Regions from separate parts of the Methylobacterium sp. E-025 genome, predicted to be linked through region 2. Evidence: riboswitches for the same ligand, from Rfam matches in the RefSeq annotation. Region 2 holds a riboswitch; the other holds the start of a gene.
The links. Region 2 has a riboswitch for thiamine pyrophosphate ahead of thiC (phosphomethylpyrimidine synthase ThiC). Riboswitches for the same ligand answer to the same signal wherever they lie in the genome.
Positions count from the first base shown of each region.

Region 1: linked by a shared signal. The riboswitch ahead of thiO (glycine oxidase ThiO) and the one ahead of thiC (phosphomethylpyrimidine synthase ThiC) in region 2 are both predicted to bind thiamine pyrophosphate.

Region 1 covers NZ_JAKSYR010000090.1:28,234-38,506, reverse strand. Annotated here, with positions in the region: gene rpoD (RNA polymerase sigma factor RpoD) at 1-737, shown strand, start outside; gene MKK64_RS11215 (adenylate/guanylate cyclase domain-containing protein) at 910-2,169, shown strand; gene MKK64_RS11210 (TIGR02281 family clan AA aspartic protease) at 2,178-2,681, opposite strand; TPP riboswitch at 2,892-3,020, shown strand; gene thiO (glycine oxidase ThiO) at 3,096-4,322, shown strand; gene thiS (sulfur carrier protein ThiS) at 4,319-4,531, shown strand; gene MKK64_RS11195 (thiazole synthase) at 4,535-5,335, shown strand; gene MKK64_RS11190 (thiamine phosphate synthase) at 5,358-5,960, shown strand; gene MKK64_RS11185 (peptidase) at 6,160-6,912, opposite strand; gene MKK64_RS11180 (transglutaminase family protein) at 6,944-7,771, opposite strand; gene MKK64_RS11175 (alpha-E domain-containing protein) at 7,925-8,869, opposite strand; gene MKK64_RS11170 (circularly permuted type 2 ATP-grasp protein) at 8,953-10,273, opposite strand, start outside.
Region 2 covers NZ_JAKSYR010000081.1:67,356-77,628, forward strand. Annotated here, with positions in the region: gene MKK64_RS09310 (flagellar biosynthesis repressor FlbT) at 1-20, shown strand, start outside; gene MKK64_RS09315 (transglycosylase domain-containing protein) at 114-2,312, opposite strand; gene MKK64_RS09320 (PilZ domain-containing protein) at 2,584-2,835, shown strand; gene MKK64_RS09325 (acyltransferase family protein) at 2,865-3,950, opposite strand; gene MKK64_RS09330 (HNH endonuclease) at 4,076-4,444, opposite strand; gene MKK64_RS09335 (alpha/beta hydrolase) at 4,512-5,345, opposite strand; TPP riboswitch at 5,464-5,572, shown strand; gene thiC (phosphomethylpyrimidine synthase ThiC) at 5,648-7,537, shown strand; gene MKK64_RS09345 (hypothetical protein) at 7,903-8,193, shown strand; gene flaF (flagellar biosynthesis regulator FlaF) at 8,358-8,720, opposite strand; gene MKK64_RS09355 (ABC-F family ATP-binding cassette domain-containing protein) at 8,918-10,273, opposite strand, start outside.

The sequences.
Region 1 (10,273 bases), on a different contig from region 2:
AGCGCGAAGCCCGCCAAGCCAAGAAGGAGATGATCGAGGCCAACCTCCGCCTCGTGATCTCGATCGCCAAGAAGTACACCAACCGCGGCCTGCAGTTCCTGGACCTGATCCAGGAGGGCAACATCGGCCTGATGAAGGCGGTCGACAAGTTCGAGTACCGCCGCGGCTACAAGTTCTCGACCTACGCCACCTGGTGGATCCGCCAGGCGATCACCCGCTCGATCGCCGACCAGGCGCGCACCATCCGCATCCCGGTGCACATGATCGAGACGATCAACAAGATCGTCCGCACCTCGCGCCAGATGCTGCACGAGATCGGGCGGGAGCCGACCCCGGAGGAGCTGGCCGAGAAGCTGGCCATGCCGCTCGAGAAAGTCCGAAAAGTCCTGAAGATCGCCAAGGAGCCGATCTCCCTCGAGACGCCCATCGGCGACGAGGAGGACAGCCACCTCGGCGACTTCATCGAGGACAAGAACGTCGTCCTGCCGATCGACGCGGCGATCCAGAGCAACCTCCGCGAGACCACGACGCGCGTCCTCGCCTCGTTGACCCCGCGCGAGGAGCGGGTGCTCCGCATGCGCTTCGGCATCGGCATGAACACCGACCACACCCTCGAGGAAGTCGGCCAGCAGTTCTCGGTGACCCGCGAGCGCATCCGTCAGATTGAGGCGAAGGCCCTGCGTAAGCTGAAGCATCCGAGCCGGAGCCGGAAGCTGCGGAGCTTCCTGGACAACTGAGCGTCGGATACGCCATTCTCGAATTCGCCGAATGCGATCGTCGGATCGCGCCGTGCTCGCGGCGCGATCTCGCGTTCCAGGCGGCGAAGGGATGATGGTCTTCGATCCGGATCGATCTCGCCATCGTCAGCCGGAACCTTGCTTTGGCGGTTCGTGAACCCACCTTGGCCGTATGCTTGAGCGTCGCCAGCATCCACCCGTGCCGCCGACCGCCGCAGCCGACGGCTCGGAGGCGGACGACGTGCCGTTCGGCGCGCTGCAGGATTGCGTCGCGATCCGCGACTGGCTGCTGAGCGAAGGCGCCCGCCTGCCCGAGCCCGACGACCTGATCGCGGGCTTCGCCGAGCGCCTCAACGCGGTCGGCGTTCCGGTGGACCGGACCTCGACGGCGATCGATACGCTGCACTCGGAATATTCCGGCATCGGCCGCATCTGGACGCGCGAGTCCGGCACGACGGTGCGCCTGTTCCCGCACGGCGAAGCCTCCGAGCGCGCCTACGCGGCGAGCCCGTTCCGCAAGGTGCACGAGGACGGCGAATGGCTGATCCTCGACCTCGCCGAGACGCCGGACGACGCCTACTCGGTGATCCCCGACCTGAGGGCCGCCGGCTACCGCCACTACATCGTGGTGCCGCTGTTCTTCACCAACGGCACGCATAACGGCATCACCTTCGCCACCCGCGACCCGGACGGATTCCGCGACGAGGACGTGGCGATCCTGCGCTTCATCATGCCGGCCCTGGCCGCGGTGATGGAGATGCGGATCGTCACCAAGCAACTTGACACGGTGCTGCGCATCTACGTCGGCGACGAGCCGCACCGCGCCATCCTGTCGGGCGACATCCGCCGCGGGCAGGTGAAGCGCATCCGCTCGGCGATCCTGTTCGCCGACATGCGCGACTACACTCGCATCTCGGCGAACATGACGCCGGAAGAGGCGGTCGACCTGCTCAACATCTTCTTCGACTGTCTCGTGCCGCCGATCGAGCGGGAGGGCGGCGAGGTGCTGAAGTATCTCGGCGACGGCCTGCTCGCCATCTTCCGCGAGCCGGGTGACGACCTCGGCGGCGCCGCCAAGGGGGCGCTGACGGCGGCACAAAGTGCGCTCGCGGCGCTGGAGGAGGCCAACACCCTCCACCAATTCACAGTGCCGATGATGGCCGGCATCGCGCTCCATCACGGCGAGGCGGCCTACGGCAACGTCGGCTCGGGCACGCGCCTCGACTTCACGGTCATCGGCCGCGACGTGAACATGGCGAGCCGCATCGCCCGGCTCAACAAGACGCTCGGCGAGCCGCTGCTGATGTCGAAGCCCTTCGTCGACTTCCTGTGGGGCGATCCGGTGCCGCTCGGCGAGCACGTGCTCGACGGGTTCGCCGAGCCGATGATGGTCTATCGCCCGCGCCCGAAGCCGCACCGCGGCCAGGGCTGAGGCGGGCCTCAGCCCCGCAGCGTCATCGTCCCGCCGGCGATGCTGAAGTCGCGCACGCGCTTCAGGAACGACATGCCGAGGAGGTTCGTGCCGAGGCGTCCGCTCGGGACGATCACGGCCTCGACGTCGCGCACGGTGACGGGCCCGATCCGGATCGTGCCGATCCGCACCGGCGCGACGCGGATCGTCCCGTTGGCGGTCATCACCGGGCGCGTGAAGTCCCGCGGCCCGACGACGATGCCGAGGCGGGCGGCATCCTCTTCCGCGAAGCTGCACGTCGTGGCCCCGGTGTCGACCATCATGCGCAGCGATCGCCCGTCGACCAGCGCGTCGGCGAGGAAGTGGCCGTTGCGGTCGGCGCCGAGCGCGATCGCCGTCGGCGCGGACGCAACCAGTTGCACCGTCGGCACCGGTGGGGCCGCGGCCTTGCGGCTGGTCAGGCGGTTGCCGATGCCGCCGAGCACCCCCGCAACGAGGCCGGCCGCGAGGCAGAGCATCAGGATCGTCCGCATCGCCTACCTTCGCCCCCGCCGATCGAGGACGCTTAGACGAGCACGACGCCGGTGAACGATGCGTGGCGGCGTGCCCGCCGCCGGACGGAACCGCACGGCCATCTGCCGACAGGGTTTCCGGTCCGTCTCGGCGCGACGACGAATCGCGCGCATCCGCAGGAGGGGATCGGCCCGCGGGGTTGACCGAGGCGGCCGGCGGGACCACATCTGCGGTGTTCCAGGGAGATCCCCGGCAAGGGGCTGAGAAACCGCTGGCAGGCTCGTGAGGGCCCGCGGCGCGGAAATCCTTCGAACCTGATCCGGTTCACACCGGCGTAGGGATTGGACCGTGGGCGCCGTCTTCGACGACGGGGTGCCCCAGCTTCTCAGATGAAGCGTCAGGCCCGGTCTCTGCGACAGCACGCGGAGGATCACTTGGGTCGTCATTCGGGTCGTCACGCAGCATCACCGATCGGGACGCGCCGGACGAGCGGCAGCGCCCGGCCAACCGTCCCGCTGCCGGCGCGTGCCGACGTCGCGATCGTCGGCGGCGGCCTGATCGGACTGTCGATCGCCTGGCGGCTGGCGCAGGCCGGGCGGTCCGTCGTCGTGGTCGAGCGGGAGACCATCGGCTCCGGCGCGAGCCTCGCCGCCACGGGCATGCTGGCGCCGGCGGCTGAGCACGAGCCCGGCTCCGACCCGCTGCTGCCGCTGGCGCTTGATTCGCTCCGGCGCTGGCCGGGGTTTCGCGCCGAGCTCGAAGCGGCGTCCGGCCTCGACATCGACTACCGCGAGGACGGGACGCTGGTGCTGGCCATCGGGCGCGACGAGGTCGAGCGCCTGCGCTTCCGCTTCGACCTGCAGCGCCGCTCGGGCGTCGTCGCCGAGTGGATCGCGGGTGCCGACGTGCGTCGCCGCGAGCCGGCCCTCCGCCCCTCGGTCACCGCGGGCGTGTTCTGCCCGCTCGATCACCAGGTCGACCCGAGCCGGGTGATGGCGGCGCTCGTCGAGGCGTGCCGCGCCGCCGGCGTGGCGCTCGTCGAGAACAGCCCGGTCGTCGCCCTCGAACGCACGGGCGGCCGCGTCGCGGGCCTGCGCACCGCCGACGGCGTGGTGCTGGCCGAGACCGTGGTGCTCGCCGCCGGCGCCTGGAGCGGCGAGGGCGGCCTGCTGCCGCAAAGCCTCGCCCTGCCCGTGCGCCCGCTGAAGGGACAGTCGCTGGCGCTGAAGACCACGGCCCGCACCGGCACGCTCTCCCACATGGTCTGGACCGAGCAGGTCCACATGGCGCCGAAGAGCGACGGCCACATCGTCGTCGGCGCGACGGTCGAGGATTGCGGCTTCCGCCCCGGCGTCACCGCCGGCGGGCTCTATGCCCTGCTCGAAGGCGCGCGCCGGGTGCTGCCCGGCATCGAGGAGATGGAGGTCGAGGCCGTCTGGAGCGGGTTCCGCCCGACCTCGGACGACGACGCGCCGATCCTCGGTGAGATCGCCCCCGGCCTGGTGGTCGCCACCGGTCACCATCGCAACGGCTACCTGCTCGCCCCGGTGACCGCCGACGCGATCGCCGCCCTCGTCACGACGGGCGCGATGCCGGCGGTCGCGCAGGACTTCTCGCTGGCGCGGTTCGCGCCGGGCGCCGAGCTGAGGGCGTCGGCATGAAGCTGACGGTGAACGGACAGGCTCGCGAGATCGAGGCCGCCGACGTCGCCGCCCTGTTCGCGCAGGCGGCGGAGGAGACCGGCAGCTCCGATCCGCAGGGCGTCGCCATCGCGCTCAACGGCCGCGTCGTCCGCCGCCGCGACTGGGACACCACACCGATCTCCGAGGGCGACCGCATCGAGATCGTACGCGCCATGCAGGGAGGCTAGAGAATGGTCGACACGCCCACACCCCTCCGACCGGAGGCCGACGACCCGTTCGTGATCGCCGGCGTCACGCTGGGCTCGCGCCTGTTCATCGGCACCGCGGGCTACCCGACGCAGGTGATCATGCGCGATGCGGTCGCGGCCTCCGGGGCCGAGGTCGCCACCGCCTCGATCCGCCGGGTCTCGCTGCAGGGCCACGGCTCGGACACCGTGAAGATCCTGAAAGGACGCCGCTTCCTGCCGAACACCGCCGGCTGCGAGACCGCCCGCGACGCGATCATGACCGCCGAGCTGGCCCGCGAGGCGCTTGCCACCAACTGGATCAAGGTCGAGGTGATCGGCGACCGCGAGACCCTGTACCCGGACGTCGCCGAGCTGATCGAGGCCTGCCGCCACCTCGTCGACGACGGCTTCGTCGTGCTGCCCTACTGCAACGACGACCCGATCGTCTGCCAGCGGCTCGCCGACATCGGCTGCGCCGCGGTGATGCCGATGGGCTCGCTGATCGGCTCCGGCATGGGCATCGCCAATCCGGCCAACCTCGAGTTGATCTGCCGCCGCATGAGCGTACCGGTGATCGTGGATGCCGGCATCGGCACGGCCTCCGACGCGGTGATCGCGATGGAGCTGGGCGCCGACGCCTGCCTGATCAACACCGCGGTGGCGAAGGCCGACGATCCCGTCCGCATGGCGCGCGCGATGCGCAACGCCGTGCAGGCGGGCCGCGATGCCTACCGCGCCGGCCGAATCCCGCGCCGCGGCCGGGCCGAGCCGTCGAGCCCGCAGCTCGGCCTTGTCGGCTCGTAGCCTGCCGTCGCCGCTCCTTGCGGTGACTGACCGGCACGGGCCCCGCCCCCTGGGCGAAACCATCGCCGCCGTGCTCGACGGCGGGTGCCGGTGGGTCTGGTTTCGCGACAGGGATCTGCCACCGCCCGAGCGCCGGGTGCTGGCGGAGCACATCGCGGAACGCGTCCGCGAGGCCGGCGGCGTGCTCTCGATCGGCGGCGATCTCGAGCTTGCCGCGGCCCTCGGCGCGAGCGTCCATCTCGGCGGCGGCGCGGATCGTGCCGCCATCGCCGATGCCAGGCGCCGCCTCGGCACCTCGGCGCTCGTCGGCGTCTCGGCGCACGGCCTGCGCGATGTCGGGGCGGCGGAAGACGCGGATTACGTGACCCTGAGCCCGATCTTCGCCACGGCGAGCAAGCCCGGCTACGGTCCCGCCCTCGGCCTCGGCGCCATCGCAACGGCCGCGCGGATCGGAATCCCGGTCGTGGCGCTGGGTGGCATCGGCGTCGCCACTGCCGCCGCGTGTCGCCGAGCGGGCGCGGCGGGCGTGGCCGTGATGGGCGGCCTGATGCGGGTCGACGACCCTTCCGCCGAAGCTCGGGCGCTGTTGCGCGCCTGGGAAGCGGCCTCGGATGGGCCACCGTGAGCCTTAAGCAGGATCAGAATTCGACGCTCGCCGATTCAGCCTCGTCTCCACCCTCGATCTCATCCTGAGGTGCCGCGTCGGCGACCTCGAAGGGGGGCTCGAGAAATCGCGCGCGCGCTGCAGGGCTCCTTCGAGGCCTCCGCTTCGCTGCGGCACCTCAGGGTGAGGCTCACGGTTGGAGGATGTCCGGCGTGAGAAACTACTTCGCTGCGGCAGGCCCGTAGGGCGGGCGCGGGATCGCCCGATGCGCGGCGCGGAGCGCCGCCGACCAGCGCTCGCGCAGGTCGTGGAAGTAGCCCTCGCCGGCCTCGATCCGATGATTCACCTCGAGGTCGAGGGCGTTGCGGCGCGCCAGCGCGATGTCGATCGGCAGGCCGACGCCGAGATTCGAGCGCATGGTCGAATCCATCGAGACGAGTCCGACCTTGAGCGCGTCGTAGAGCTCGGTCTCGAACTTCACCGCCCGGTCGAGGATCGGCTTGCCGTACTTGTGCTCGCCGATCTGCAGGAACGGTGCATCGGTGCTGCACTCGATGAAGTTGCCGGCCGAGTAGATCAGGAACAGCCGCATCGGCTCGCTGCCGATCTGGCCGCCGAACAGCAGCGAGACCGAGAAGCGCAGGCTCGCCGCCTCGAAGCCCGCCTTCTCGATCGCGCGCACGTGGCGGATCGCGCGGCCGACGAGCTGGGCCGCCTCGAACATCGTCGTCGTCTCGACGAGCTTCAGCTTGGCCTCGCCGTTGTCGCCGGGCACGCCCTCGGAGAGCAGGCTCAGGACCGATTGCGTCACCGACAGGTTGCCGGCCGAGGCCAGCATCATCACCCGCTCGCCCGGCACGTTGAAGTGATGGAGCTTGCGATAGGTCGAGATGTCGTCGAGCCCCGCATTGGTGCGGGTGTCGGCGATCATCACCAGGCCTTCCTCGACGAGGACGCCGACGCAGTAAGTCATGGGATCAGGCTTTTCGAAGAGGCGCGGAGCGTCAGGATTGCGGTGCCGCCTGGGCTTGCTCCACCCGGAGCTTCACGTCCAGCGTTTCGGTGCCGCCGCCGGTGCGACTGCCGCGAATCGGGGCAGCCCCGAGGTAGTCGAGCCCGGATGCGACGCGGATATAGGCTTCCGTGGTGGCGTCGCCGGTGGTCGGATCGAAGCCGACCCAGCCGAGATCCGGCACCAGCGCCTCGGCCCAGCCGTGCGGCGTCTCCTGCTCGGCGTCGCTCCCCTCCGGGCGGTGGTAGCCGGAGACGTAGCGCGCCGGGATCGCCCGGTGGCGGGCGGCGGCGATGAAGACGTGGGCGAAGTCCTGACATACGCCGGCCCCGGCCTCGAAGGCCTTCGGCGAGGGCACGGCGGCGCTCGCGGGGCCTGGCGTGTAGGCCATGTGCGCGTGCACCGCGGCCATCAGCCGGTGCAGGAAGGGGAGGGCGGCCGGGTCTCCGGCGCTGGCGACCGCGTCGGACAGCGCCTGGATCTCCGGGCTCGGCAGCACGAGGTCGGTGTCGCGCAGGTAGAACGTCTCGGGCAGGCGCTCGACGGCGCCGCGGACGATGCCGTGGGTCTCGTGGGTGTCGACCTCGCCGGTGACGCGAATCACCAGCGCGTCGGAGGCCTGGTCCGGCGTGAACCAGTGGACGACGTTGCCGTAGCCATCCTCGCGCTCGGTGAGCCGTCCGTCGACCGAAGGCTCGATCCGCCAGCGCCGGACGTACTGCCCGTCATGGTCGCGCGGCGTCATCCGCAGGACCTGGATCAGCCCGCGTGCCGGTTGCTCGTAGCTGTAGATGGTCTCGTGGACCACGCGAATGCGCATGCGTCGATTCTGCCCGTCCTGGCTCCGCCGGTCTCGGCGACACGGCGCCCGCGATGGACGCCGCGGCGCCCGGAGTCACACGTTTTACACGACGTTCCGACGGAGCGCGCAACCGCGGAAGCGGAACTGCGCTATTCCGCTGCGGCTTAAGCCTCAGCCGAGATACTGCTCGGCGATGGCGGCGCCGACCTTGTTGTTCTCGCCGATGAAGGCGATCACGAACTCATGCAGGCCGGACGCGAAGACCCGGTCGATCTCCTCGCTTTCCAGCCGTGCGAGCAGGTTGCTCGCCAAGCGCTGGCTGGCGCCGCGGCGTCCGTAGGCGTCGGCGATCAGGTCGAGATGCTCGACGAGGACGCCGTAGCAGTTGGCGAAGGAGCGCGGCATCTGCCGGTTGAGGATCAGGAGGTCGGCGACCAGCAACGGCTTGACGCTCTCGCGATACACCCAGTGATAGGCGTTGAAGGCCGAGACTTCGCGCAGGATCGTCGTCCACTGAAAGTAGTCGAGGCTGCCGCCGATCTTCTCGGTGTCCGGCAGCAGGATCTTGTACTTCACGTCGAGGATGCGGGCGGTGTTGTCGGCCCGCTCGATCGCGGTGCCGAGGCGCGTGAACCAGTAGGTGTCGTTGCGCAGCATCGTCCGGTAGGCCGAGCCGTCGAAGGTCAGCGAGATGCCCTTCACCCAATCGAGGAAGCGCGTGAACGCGTCGCGGTCGAGGTCTTTCTTCTCGTAGGACCGCAGCTCGAGCCAGGCGCCGTTGATCGTGTCCCACATCTCGGTGGTGAGCGCGGTGCGCACGCTGCGCGCGTTCTCGCGGGCGCTCTCGATGCAGGAGCGGATCGAGGACGGGTTGTGCGGGCTGAAGGCGAGGAAGTCGCACACCGTCGCGGCGTTCACGCCGTCGTAGTGCGGCTTGAACACCTCCGGATCGCCGGCCGAGGCGAGGGCCGAGGCCCACTCGTTGGTCTCGCCCCCGCCGTAGCTCGTCGGCAGCGAGGCCAGGCGATGCGCCGCATCGAGGATGCGGGCGACGAACTCCGCCCGTTCGACGTAGCGCGAGAGCCAGTAGAGGTTGTCGGCAGTCCTGGAGAGCATGGCTGTTTCGCTGGGGTCTCTTCGGCTTCGGCCCGGGGGCGTCCACCGCTGGGCGGTTCTCGGTGAAAGCAGGCGTCACGCCATCACGCGTCGAGAACCCAGGTGTCCTTCGTACCGCCCCCTTGGCTGGAATTCACCACCAAAGATCCTTCCTTCAGCGCCACGCGGGTGAGACCGCCCGGCACGATGCGGATCTCGTCGGCGCCGCACAGCACGAAGGGGCGCAGGTCGACGTGGCGCGGGGCCACCCCGGAGGCGACGAAGGTCGGGCAGGTGGAGAGCGACAGCGTCGGCTGGGCGATGAAGCCGTCCGGGGCGTGGCGCAGGCGCTTGGCGAATTCCTCGATCTCGCGCTTGGTCGCGTGCGGCCCGACGAGCATGCCGTAGCCGCCCGAGCCGTTGACCTCCTTGACCACCAGCTCGGACAGGTTGTCCATCACGTAGGAGAAGGCCTCCTTCTCGCGGCAGCGATAGGTCGGCACGTTGTGCAGGATCGGCTCCTCGCCGGTGAAGAACTTCACGATCTCCGGCATGTAGCTGTAGACCGCCTTGTCGTCGGCGATGCCGGTGCCGACCGCGTTGGCGAGCGTCACGCTGCCGCGCTCGTAGGCGTTCATGATGCCCGGCACGCCGAGCATCGAATCCGGCCGGAACACCAGCGGATCGAGGAAGTCGTCGTCGAGGCGGCGGTAGATCACGTCGACCCGGCGCGGGCCTTCGGTGGTCCGCATGTAGACCACGTCGTCCTTGGTGAAGAGGTCGCCCGCCTCGACCAGCTCGACGCCGAGCTTGTCGGCCAGGAACGAGTGCTCGTAGAACGCCGAGTTGTAGCGCCCGGGCGTCAGCAGCACGACGGTCGGGTCGCGGGTCGCTGTCGCCGGCGCGAGGCTGCGGAGCGTCGCCAGCAGCGCGTCCGGATAGTTCTCGACCGGCGCGACGCGGTGGCGGGAGAACAGGTCCGGGAACAGCCGCAGCATCACTTCGCGATTCTCGAGCATGTACGACACGCCGGACGGGATGCGGGCGTTGTCCTCGAGCACGAAGAAGTCGTTCTCGCCGGTGCGGACGATGTCGATCCCCGCGATGTGCACGTAGAGGTCGTGCGGCACCCGGAACGACCGCATCTCCATGCGGTAATGCGCGTTCTTGTAGACGAGGTCGGCCGGGATGATGCCGGCCTTGATGCATTCCTGCGCGCCGTAGATGTCCTTCAGGAACATGTTGATCGCGGTGACGCGCTGCTTCAGCCCGCGCTCCAGGAAGCCCCATTCCGGCTTGGTGATCACCCGCGGGATGATGTCGAACGGGATCAGCCGCTCGGTCGATTCGTTGTCGCCGTAGACCGCGAAGGTGATGCCGATGCGCCGGAACAGCAGTTCGGCCTGGCTGCGGCGGGTGTTGAAG
Region 2 (10,273 bases):
AGGAGGAGCTGGCCGCCTGAGGGCGTCCGCCCGAGCGAGGCGTCGCGCAGCGCGACGCCTCGGGGGCCAAGTCCGCCGCGCGACGCGGGCGCCGGCCGAGCCGTCCGCTCACGTCACTCGCCGATGCCGAACAGCTTCTCGATGAAGTTGCGGTCGTCCGAGTCGCGGGCCGCCGGACGGCGGGCCGCATTCGGGCGGGGCGCCGGCGCCGGGGGCTCGCCGAAGATCTGGCCGAGGATGTTGCCCGGGCTCGGCGCGCTCGCCACCGAGGCGGTCGTCTCGGGCGCCTTGCGCCAGCGGTTGAGGCCGGGCAGCGGCACCGGCGTCTGGCCCTTCAGCGCGACGCTCATGTAGGTCTTCCAGATCTCGACCGGCAGGTTGCCGCCGGACGCCTTCTTGGTCGGCTCGCCGTCGTCGTTGCCGAGCCAGATCCCGGTGACCAGGCTGCCGGAATAGCCGATGAACCAGGCATCGCGGAAATCCTGGCTGGTGCCGGTCTTGCCGGCGAGGTCCCAGCCCGGGATGTCGCCCTTCTTGGCGGTGCCGATCACGAAGGTCTCGTGCATCATCGCGTTCATCATGCCGACGGCGTTCGGATCGATGACGCGGCCGAGGCCGCCCTCCCCGCGCTTGTACAGCACCTTGCCGTCGGCAGCCTTCACGCCGGCGACGACGTAGGGGATCACGCCGGTGCCGCCGTTGGCGAAGGCGCTGTAGGCGCCGACCATCTCCAGCGGCGTCACCTCGGAGGTGCCGAGCGCGATCGAGCCGTTAACCTGCAGCGCCGAGGTGATGCCGAGGCGCTGCGCCGTCTGCACCACCGCCTTGGCGCCGACCTCCTGGCCGAGGCGCACCGCGACGGTGTTGAGCGACAGGGCGAGCGCGGTCCGCAGCGTGACCGGGCCCTCGTACTGGTGCGAGTAGTTCTCCGGCTGCCAGTTGCCGATCTTGATCGGCGCGTCCTCCTTCACCGTGTCCGGCGTCGCGCCGCGCTCGACCGCGGCGAGGTAGACGAACGGCTTGAACGAGGAGCCGGGCTGGCGCTTGGCGGTGGTGGCCCGGTTGAACTGGCTCTGCGCGTAGTCGCGCCCGCCGATCAGCGCGCGGATCGCGCCGTCCGGCCGCATCGAGACCAGCGCGCCCTGGCCGACGTTGTAGCGGCGGCCCTTGGCGTTCAGCTCGTCGACGAGCGCCTTCTCGGCGGTCGCCTGAAGGTTGGTGTCGACCGTGGTCTGCACGACGATGTCGCCCTCGATCGTGCCGACGAAGTCGTCGAGCACGTCCATCACGAGGTCGGCGACGTAGTTCGCTGAGCCGCCGCCGCGGGTGCTCGCCGGCCGGGCCGGCTGGGCGAGCGCCACCTTCGCGTCCTGGGCGGTGATGAAGCCAAGCTCCTGCATCGCCGCGACCACCTGGGCGGCGCGCGCCTGGGCCGCCGGTAGGTTGCGGTTCGGCGCCAGCCGCGAGGGCGCCTGGACGAGGCCGCCGAGCATCGCGGCTTCCGCGACGCTGACGGTCTTGGCGGGCTTGCCGAAGTAGCGCTGCGCCGCCGCCTCGACGCCGTAGGCGCCGGCGCCGAAGTAGACCCGGTTCAGGTAGAGCTCGAGCAGCTCGTTCTTGCTGTACTTGTGCTCGAGCCACAGGGCGAGGATCGCCTCCTGGATCTTGCGCGAGGCCGACCGCTCGGGCGTCAGGAACAGGTTCTTGGCGAGCTGCTGCGTCAGGGTCGAGCCGCCCTGGGCGACGCCGCGGCGCGTCAGGTTCTGGCCGATGGCGCGCAGGATGCCGACCGGGTCGACGCCGAAATGGCTGTAGAAGCGCCGGTCCTCGATCGCCACGAAGGCGCGCGGCAGGTAGCTCGGCAGCTCCTTGATGCCGACGACGCGGCCACCGGTCTCGCCGCGGTTGGCGAGCAGCGAGCCGTCGGAGGCGAGAATCGCGATGTTTGGCGGGCGCTTGGGCACCGCCAGCTGGTCGATCGGCGGAAGCTGGGAGGCATGGTAGGCGATCAGGCCGGCGATCCCGACCACCGCCCACAGGCCGAGCACCCAGCCGGCGTAGACCACGCGCCCGAGCAGCGAGCGCCGCCGGACCTTCTTCGACGAAGCGCCACGCCGCGCGCCGCCCTTGGCGGCCGGCTTCGCCCGGCGGCTGCCCGCGTCCTCGCTGTCTCGGCTTCTGCTGGCCACGCCGCCTCCCGGGCGATCGGCCCGCGACAGGCGGAGGTCCGCGCCGCCCCGACCCGCGCCGCGCCCCTCGGGCACGTCGAAGTTCGGTTCGCCCCGGCCGTCCCGTCCGCGTCCGTTCGCCATGCGTCCCGTCTGTCCTGAGGCCTGTCCGAGATGCCCTGCAAAGGTGGTGCGGCGGCGATCGTTGGAGGCCCGGTTCCGCACGGTAAATGCGGCGGGTTTAAGGGATGTTAACCGCCGATTTTCAGAACCCGTTGACGATCAGGGACTTGGCGTTCGCGCTCCGCGATGCGGCCCGGCGTCGCCGTATCCCCGGGGTTTTTGGCGCCGGACGCGGCTTTTGCTAAGCGATTGCGGGCAAGATGCGCTCCGCCTTCGACCTTCGGGTGATGCCATGAGCGACAATCGACGCAGTACCCCGCGCAAGGACGCCTTCCAGGTCGCGAGCCTGATCGCGGACGAATGCGGGGAGCCCTGCGAATGCCTGGTCTGGGACGTCTCGGAGACCGGCGCGCAGATCGAGGTCGCGGCCGAGATCGTCGCCCCCGATCGGTTCACGCTGCGGGTGACCGCCTACGAGCCGCCGCGGCGCTGTCGCGTCGTCCGGCGCGAGGGTCGGCGGCTGGGAGTACGGTTCGAAGGCTGAGACGGACCGCGAAACCGGCGCGCGCCGGCTCAGGCCGGCTGCAGCGCCGGAGCGGGGGCCTGCCGGGCCCTCACGATGCGGAACGCCTTCGGGCGGGCGAACAGGAAGCGGAGGGCGGTGCCGCGCACCGCGCGCTCGAGCGCCAGCGGCACGATCACGGCGACGACCATCACCGTCAGGCTGGCGAGGCCGACATCGTCGATCAGCCCCACCTTGACCAGCAGCGTCCGCGTGACCGCCATCGGCAGGAAGAACGCGAGGTAGATCACGATCGAGCGTTGCCCGCAGGCGCGCAACGCCGCGGTGACCGGCCCCCCGGCCGACGTCAGCAGGGCGGCGCCGGCGACGATGGCGAGCGCGCCGGCGCCGCCGAGGATCAGGCTGACCAGCGGCAGGCTAGCGAGCGTCGGGTACCCCGGCAGTTGCGAGGGCGTGAAGGCGAGCCACGCCTCGATCCCCGCCCAGAGCATCAGCCCGGCACAGGCCGCCCCCGGGTTGCGCGCGACCCGGTCGGCCAAGGCGAAGATGCGCCCGGCGAACAGGTATCCGGCCACGAAGTAGACGTAGCGGGCGCAGAACTCCTCCGCGAGATAGGAAGGGGTCGCGATCGGCACGACCTGCAGCAGGGCGGCGCCGGCCAGGAGCACCGCCGCCGGCACGCGGCGCAGCAGCTTGGTCACCACGGAGAACACCGCGAGCAGGTAGATGAACCACAGCGTCGCGTACGGCTCGATCAGCGCGTGGACGAGATGGGCCGCGAAGGCGTCGGGCCCGGCCTCGCCGACGATCGCCGGATACTTCGCGAGCGACTGGACGACGACCCAGAGCCCGTAGAAGTAGGCGAAGTGGACGACACGCCGGTCGGCGAACAAGCGCCAGTCGCGGTCGATCACCCGGCCGACGAACAGGCCCGACAGCAGGAAGAAGTCCGGGATCCGGAACGGCTTCGCGAAGCTCACCACCGTGTGGAGGAAACCCTCGCCGTCCATCGCCTCGCCGGTGCCGAGGGTGGAATGCATCATCACCACGAGGAGGATGCAGATGCCCTTGGCGACGTCGACCCAGGCGAGACGCATCGCATCCCCCGGCCCCGCCGTGCCCGCCGCCCCCGCCATCACCGCCTCCGCCCGGTCGCCCCGTCGGCGCAACCCTTGGGCGGGATGCGTAAAGGCCGCCTGAGCCCCGCAGCGCCATCGCGCGGCATGGCGAACGCGGGGTGAATCCGCTCCGGGGCCCGGCGTCAGCTCTTGCGCTTGGCCGAGCGACGGTCCCGCGTCATCCGCGTGGCAGCGTGGAAGTCGTCGGGCTTTGTCCGCACCCAGGCGATGAAGCGCGCGATCTCCGGCTCGGCGCGGAGCGCGCCGACGTCGGCGAGGCGCCGGGCGAGCTCAGCTTCGCTGTGCCGGGCATGGATCGCCGAGTGGCAGACCTGGTGCAGCCGCACGGTGGTGCCGTGGGTGCCGCCCTTCAGCTTCGGCACGAGGTGATGCAGGCTCGAGCGGGCGCGGGGCGGGATCGGGCGCTCGCAGAGCGGGCAGATCACCGGCTCGGGGCTGCGCGCCTGCGTCTCGGGATCGTCCTCGCGCCAGCGCCGCTCGCGTCGCCCCACCGCCTCGCCTCCGTTCGCATCGGGTCCGACCGGCGATATGGGATTGCGGGAAAACCGCGGCGCGGCGTCAAGGCGTCGCTGCGGCGAGCGCCGGGCAGCCCGGCCGGACGCGGTCGCCGAACAAGGTTTCGGCCAGGCGATCGCGGGTTCCGAGCACCGAGACGTGGTCGCCGGCGACCGCCTCGAAGCGGGCGCTCGCGCCCGCCGCGGTGGCGAGGCGGCGCCCGAGCTTCACCGGCACGACGCCGTCCGCCGTGCCGTGGACGATGAGCACCGGCCCGCCGGCCCGCGCGATGCGCGCATCAGAGCGCCAGGTATCGCGCAGCAGGGTGGTCGGCGCGTAGGGGAAGGCGAGGCGCACGATGCCGGGCAGCGAATCGAACGGCGCCTCGAGGTAGAGCCCGAGATGCGGCACCCGCTCCGCCACGGCGACCGCGACCGCGGCGCCGAGGGAATGACCGTGCAGCAGGATCGGAGCGCCGGGCGCCCGCCGCGCGGCCTCGGCGACGGCCGCGAGCCCGTCGGCGATCAGCCCCTCCTCCATCGGCGTGCCGGTCGATCCGGGATAGCCGCGATAGGCGATCGCCAGCACGCCCCATCCGGCGCCGGACCAGGGCGCGGCGGCAAAGCGCGCGGCTGCGGGCTCGGGGCGCGAGCCGTTGCCGTGGAAGCTGACCACGACGCCGCAGCCGGGGCGCGGCGCCCGCCACAGGGCATGCAGGCGCTCGTCGTCGGCGGTGACGAGCGAGATCGCTTCGGTGCCCGGCGGCACCGGCAGGCGTGCGCGCGGGCCGGCGATGAAGGCGCCCGGGTAGATGAGGTTGCGCTGGAAGACGGCCAGCGCGGCGATGGGGCCGCCGAAGACGATGGCGGCGGCCGCCAGGACGAGCAGGATGCGCATGGGTCTCCGCCGGGTCTCGCGGCCGGACCCTAACCGTTCCGCGGCGACGCCAGCAGCCGTCCGTCCCAGCATGGTCTGCCGCACGCATTGACAAAGTCCGGCGGCACGCGGAGATTCGAACCATTCCGAGGGGGGCCCCGCAACCGGGGGCTGAGAGTGGACGCGACGTCCTGACCCTTGAACCTGATCCGGCTCGTACCGGCGGAGGGACGGGAACCTGCGGCGCCGATCCCGGCGTCTGCCGCTTCATCGCATCTCCATCGACGCGTGCCGGGTCGCCCCAAAGCCGGGAGACCCACTCGATGAACGCGCCCGTCCTGTCCAAAGACGTCAAGGGAAGTCCCGAGACCGTGACCACGGGTCCGGTGACCGGCTCGCGCAAGGTCTACGCGAGCGTGGCCGGCCGGGAGGACATCCGGGTGCCGTTCCGCGAGATCGTGCTGACCGACCCGAACGAGCCGGCGGTGCGGGTCTACGACCCGTCCGGCCCCTACACCGAGACCGACGCCCGCATCGACCTCGCCAAGGGCCTGCCGACCCTGCGCGACCCGTGGATCGCCAAGCGCGACTACGCCGCCGTGCAGCCGCGCATCGTGAAGCCCGAGGACAACGGCTTCGTGCCGGCCGACAAGCTGGTGGCCCCCTGCCCCGCCGAGCGGACGATTCGCAAGGCCGGACCGGGCCAGATGGTGACGCAGTACGAGTTCGCCCGCGCCGGGATCGTCACCGAGGAGATGATCTACGTCGCCCACCGCGAGAATCTGTGCCGCGAGCAGATGCTCGACCGGGCGCACGCGGCGCTCGCCGATGGCGAGAGCTTCGGCGCCTCGGTGCCGCCGTTCATCACGCCCGAGTTCGTGCGCGACGAGGTCGCCCGCGGCCGGGCGATCATCCCGGCCAACATCAACCACACCGAGCTGGAGCCGATGGCGATCGGCCGGAACTTCCTGGTGAAGATCAACGCCAACATCGGCAACTCGGCCGTCACCTCGTCGGCGGCGGAAGAGGTGGAGAAGCTGGTCTGGTCGATCCGCTGGGGCGCCGACACGGTGATGGACCTGTCGACCGGCCGCAACATCCACAACATCCGCTCGTGGATCATCCGCAACTCGCCGGTGCCGATCGGCACGGTGCCGATCTACCAGGCGCTCGAGAAGGTCGGCGGCGATCCGCTCAAGCTCGACTGGGAGGTGTTCAAGGACACGCTCATCGAGCAGGCTGAGCAGGGCATCGACTACTTCACGATCCATGCCGGCGTCCGCCTCGCCCACGTGCCGCTCACCGCGCGGCGCGTCACCGGCATCGTGTCGCGCGGCGGCTCGATCATGGCGCGCTGGTGCCTGGCCGGGCACCGCGAATCGTTCCTCTACGAGCGCTTCGAGGAGATCTGCGACATCTGCCGCGCCTACGACGTCTCGTTCTCGCTCGGCGACGGCCTCCGCCCCGGCTCGATCGCCGACGCGAACGACGCGGCGCAGTTCGCCGAGCTCGAGACGCTGGGCGAGCTGACCAAGATCGCCTGGAACAAGGGCTGCCAGACGATGATCGAGGGGCCGGGCCACGTGCCGATGCACAAGGTCAAGGTCAACATGGAGAAGCAGCTCGCCGAGTGCGGCGAGGCGCCGTTCTACACCCTCGGCCCGCTGACCACCGACATCGCGCCGGGCTACGACCACATCACCTCCGGCATCGGCGCGGCGATGATCGGCTGGTTCGGCTGCGCGATGCTCTGCTACGTCACGCCCAAGGAGCATCTCGGGCTGCCCAACCGCGACGACGTGAAGACCGGCGTCATCACCTACAAGATCGCCGCCCACGCCGCGGATCTGGCCAAGGGCCACCCGGCGGCGCAGCTGCGCGACGACGCCCTGTCGAAGGCCCGCTTCGACTTCCGGTGGGAGGACCAGTTCAACCTCGGCCTCGACCCGGACACGGCGCGCGCCTACCACGACGAGACCCTGCCCAAGGACGCCCACAAGGTCGCGCATTTCTGCTCGATGTGCGGGCCGAAGTTCTGCTCGATGAAGATCACGCAGGACCTGCGCGCCGAGGTGCTGGCGATGGAGGCCGCCGGCGAGGTGCTCAACACCGCGCCGATCCTCACCAGCGCCGAGCGCGAGGCCGGGATGGCGGAGAAGTCGCGCGAGTTCCTGGCCGAGGGCGGCAAGCTCTACGTCGACGCCGCCGAGTGACGGCGCCACTCCGGGACGCATGACCGAGCGCTCCGCCCCCGCCCGCCGACAGGCGCGCGGGGGCGGATCGCTTCCGAGGCCTCGCATCCGCTCGACCGGGCCCCGGGGACGCGGCGCATGCCGGGGCGAACCGTTAAAATTCGATCCGCGTCGTTGCCTGATTCTTCAGGATGATCCCGCTCAGTCGGGTACCGGGGCGGAGTCTTAAGAGACGATTCACGCGCCGCACGGCTTCTGGTCTCATGCCGCAACGGGACCCGTAGAGGTGCGCGATGAGTACCTTCGAAGTGACACCCCCGACGCCGACGCGCCTGAGCGCACCGCCCGTCGTCCAGCCTGCCAGACCCATCGAGGCGGCGGCTCCGGTGGCGCTCGATCCGGCCGTTCGCGTCGACATCGGCAGAAGCGATCGCAGCGGCGCTGCGGTCTCCGATGACGGACGGTCGCGCGGCGACGCCGCGTCGGATCGGACCAACGACGAGCGGCGCATCACCATCGACCGGGATACGAAGAGCGTCGTGTATCAGGTGCTCGATCCCGGCACCGGTGCGGTGCTGGTCCAGCTTCCGGACGTGTCGGTGCTGCGGTCGCGCGCCTACGCCGAGGCTCAGGCGGAGCGCAGGACGGCCGATAAGCCCGTCGATCGCGAAGCGTGAGCGGCGCCTCCGCCGGTCGTGACGCCGAGCGGAACGAAAGGGCCGGGGCTGTGCGCCTCGGCCCTTTTTCGCGTCGCCATGCCTGTCGAGACCGGGTCGCCGAAGCCGAGGCGACGGGACGCGCCGCGTCCCGTGCCCGGTCGCGTCCGCCGGTCCGGCGCGGCCTACGAGGAGCGCAGGCCGGCGGCGATCTGCTGGTTGATGTTGATCAGCGCCGAGAGCTTGTCGGCGCCCGGCTCGATCAGCGTGTCGATGATCCGCCGGAACACGAAGACCGAGAGCTGGCCGATGTTGTTCTTGATCGCGATCGGAAGCGGGCTCTCGGGCGCCGTCGCGGCGCCTGCCAGGAGCGTCCAGACCTTCTGATTGAAGTTCAGCGCCTTGTTCAGGTTGGCGGACTGGTTGGTCCAGTCGTCCTTGACCATCTGAAGCTGCTGCGCCGCCTTGATCAGCACGGCGGCTTCCGCCTCGCGCGGGCTGAGGACGCTGTTCGCGGTTCTCGTGTAGGCGTTGGCGGCGAAACTCATCGGTCTGACGCTCCACCCGCAGGCCGGCGGGCACGGGGTGGGGTTATGGCAGCGCGCGCCTTAACATAGGGTAAGCGCCGCGGACGAGAATTGCATCGGCCGCCCGAGCGATTGTTCAAGCACAGCGTCGGCCGGACGGCGCCGCGGCGGAACGATCGACTGTATTCGATCGTCCCTATCATGATCCCGCCTAAGGATCACGCAGCCCGCTTCTTGCCCTTCTTCTCGCGCCCCTGCCCCGGGGCGCTCTTGCCGGCGCGGGAGCGGTCGAGGACGAACTTCGCGTAGTCGTCCATGTCGCCGGGAAACGGCTTCACGGTGTTGTCCGCCGCGAGCCAGAGGCGGTCGGCCACGAGCTCCATCAGCGAGCGGTCGTGGGTGATGAGGATGACGGCGCCCTCGTAGTCGTTCAGCGCGTCGAGCAGCGCCCGGCGACTGTCGATGTCCAAGTGGTTGGTGGGCTCGTCGAGGATCAGCAGGTGGGGCGCCCGCATCGCCACGAGGTTCAGCAGCAGCCGCGCCCGCTCGCCGCCCGACAGCGCATCGACCGTCGTCTCCTGCTTCTCGTAGGCGAGGCCGAAGCTCGCGAGCTTGCCTCGGCGGGCCGACTCGCCGTCCTCGGGCCGCTCGCGGCGGATGATGGCCAGCGGCGTATCCTTCGGGTCCATCGCCTCGATCTGGTGCTGGTGGAACCAGCCGACCTGCACCCGCCCTTCGCGCGTCATCCGCCCCGAGCGGATGTCGAGCGCGCCGGCCGCCATCTTCGCGAAGGTCGACTTGCCGGCGCCGTTGACGCCGAGCAGGCCGATGCGATCGTCGATGTCGAGCGTCAGGTTCAGGCCGCGCAGGATCGCGGGATCGTCGCCGTAGCCGACCTCGACGTCGGTGAGGTGCATCAGCGGCGGCGCCAGCGGGCGCTTCGGCGACGGCAGATGGAACGGCGCGACGTGCTCCTCGATCGTGGTGGCGATCGGCTCGAGCTTGGCCAGGCGCTTGACCCGCGACTGCGCCTGCGCGGCCTTCGAGGCCTTGGCCTTGAAGCGGTCGATGAAGCTCTGCAGGTGGGCGCGCTCGGCGTCCTGCTTGGCCTTGGCTGAGAGCTGGAGCCTCGCCTTCTCGGCGCGGCGCCGCTCGAAGTCGTCGTAGCCGCCGGTGTAGAGCTCGAGCTGCCCGTTGGCGACGTGCAGGATCGCGTCGACGGAGTTGTTCAACAGCTCGCGGTCGTGGCTAATGATCAGCGCCGAGTGCGGGTAGCGCTTGAGCCGCGCCTCGAGCCAGAGCGCGCCTTCGAGGTCGAGATAGTTCGTCGGCTCGTCGAGCAGCAGCATCTCGGGGGCGGCGAACAGGGCGGCGGCGAGCGCCACCCGCATCCGCCAGCCGCCGGAGAACTCCGACATCGGCCGCTCGAGGTCGGCCACCGAGAAGCCGAGGCCGGCCAGGATCTCGCCGGCGCGGGCGGGCGCCCGGTCGGCGTCGATCTCGATCAGCCGGCCGTAGATCTCGCCCATGCGCTCGGGCTCGGCGGTCTCCAGCTCGGCATAGAGGCCGTCGCG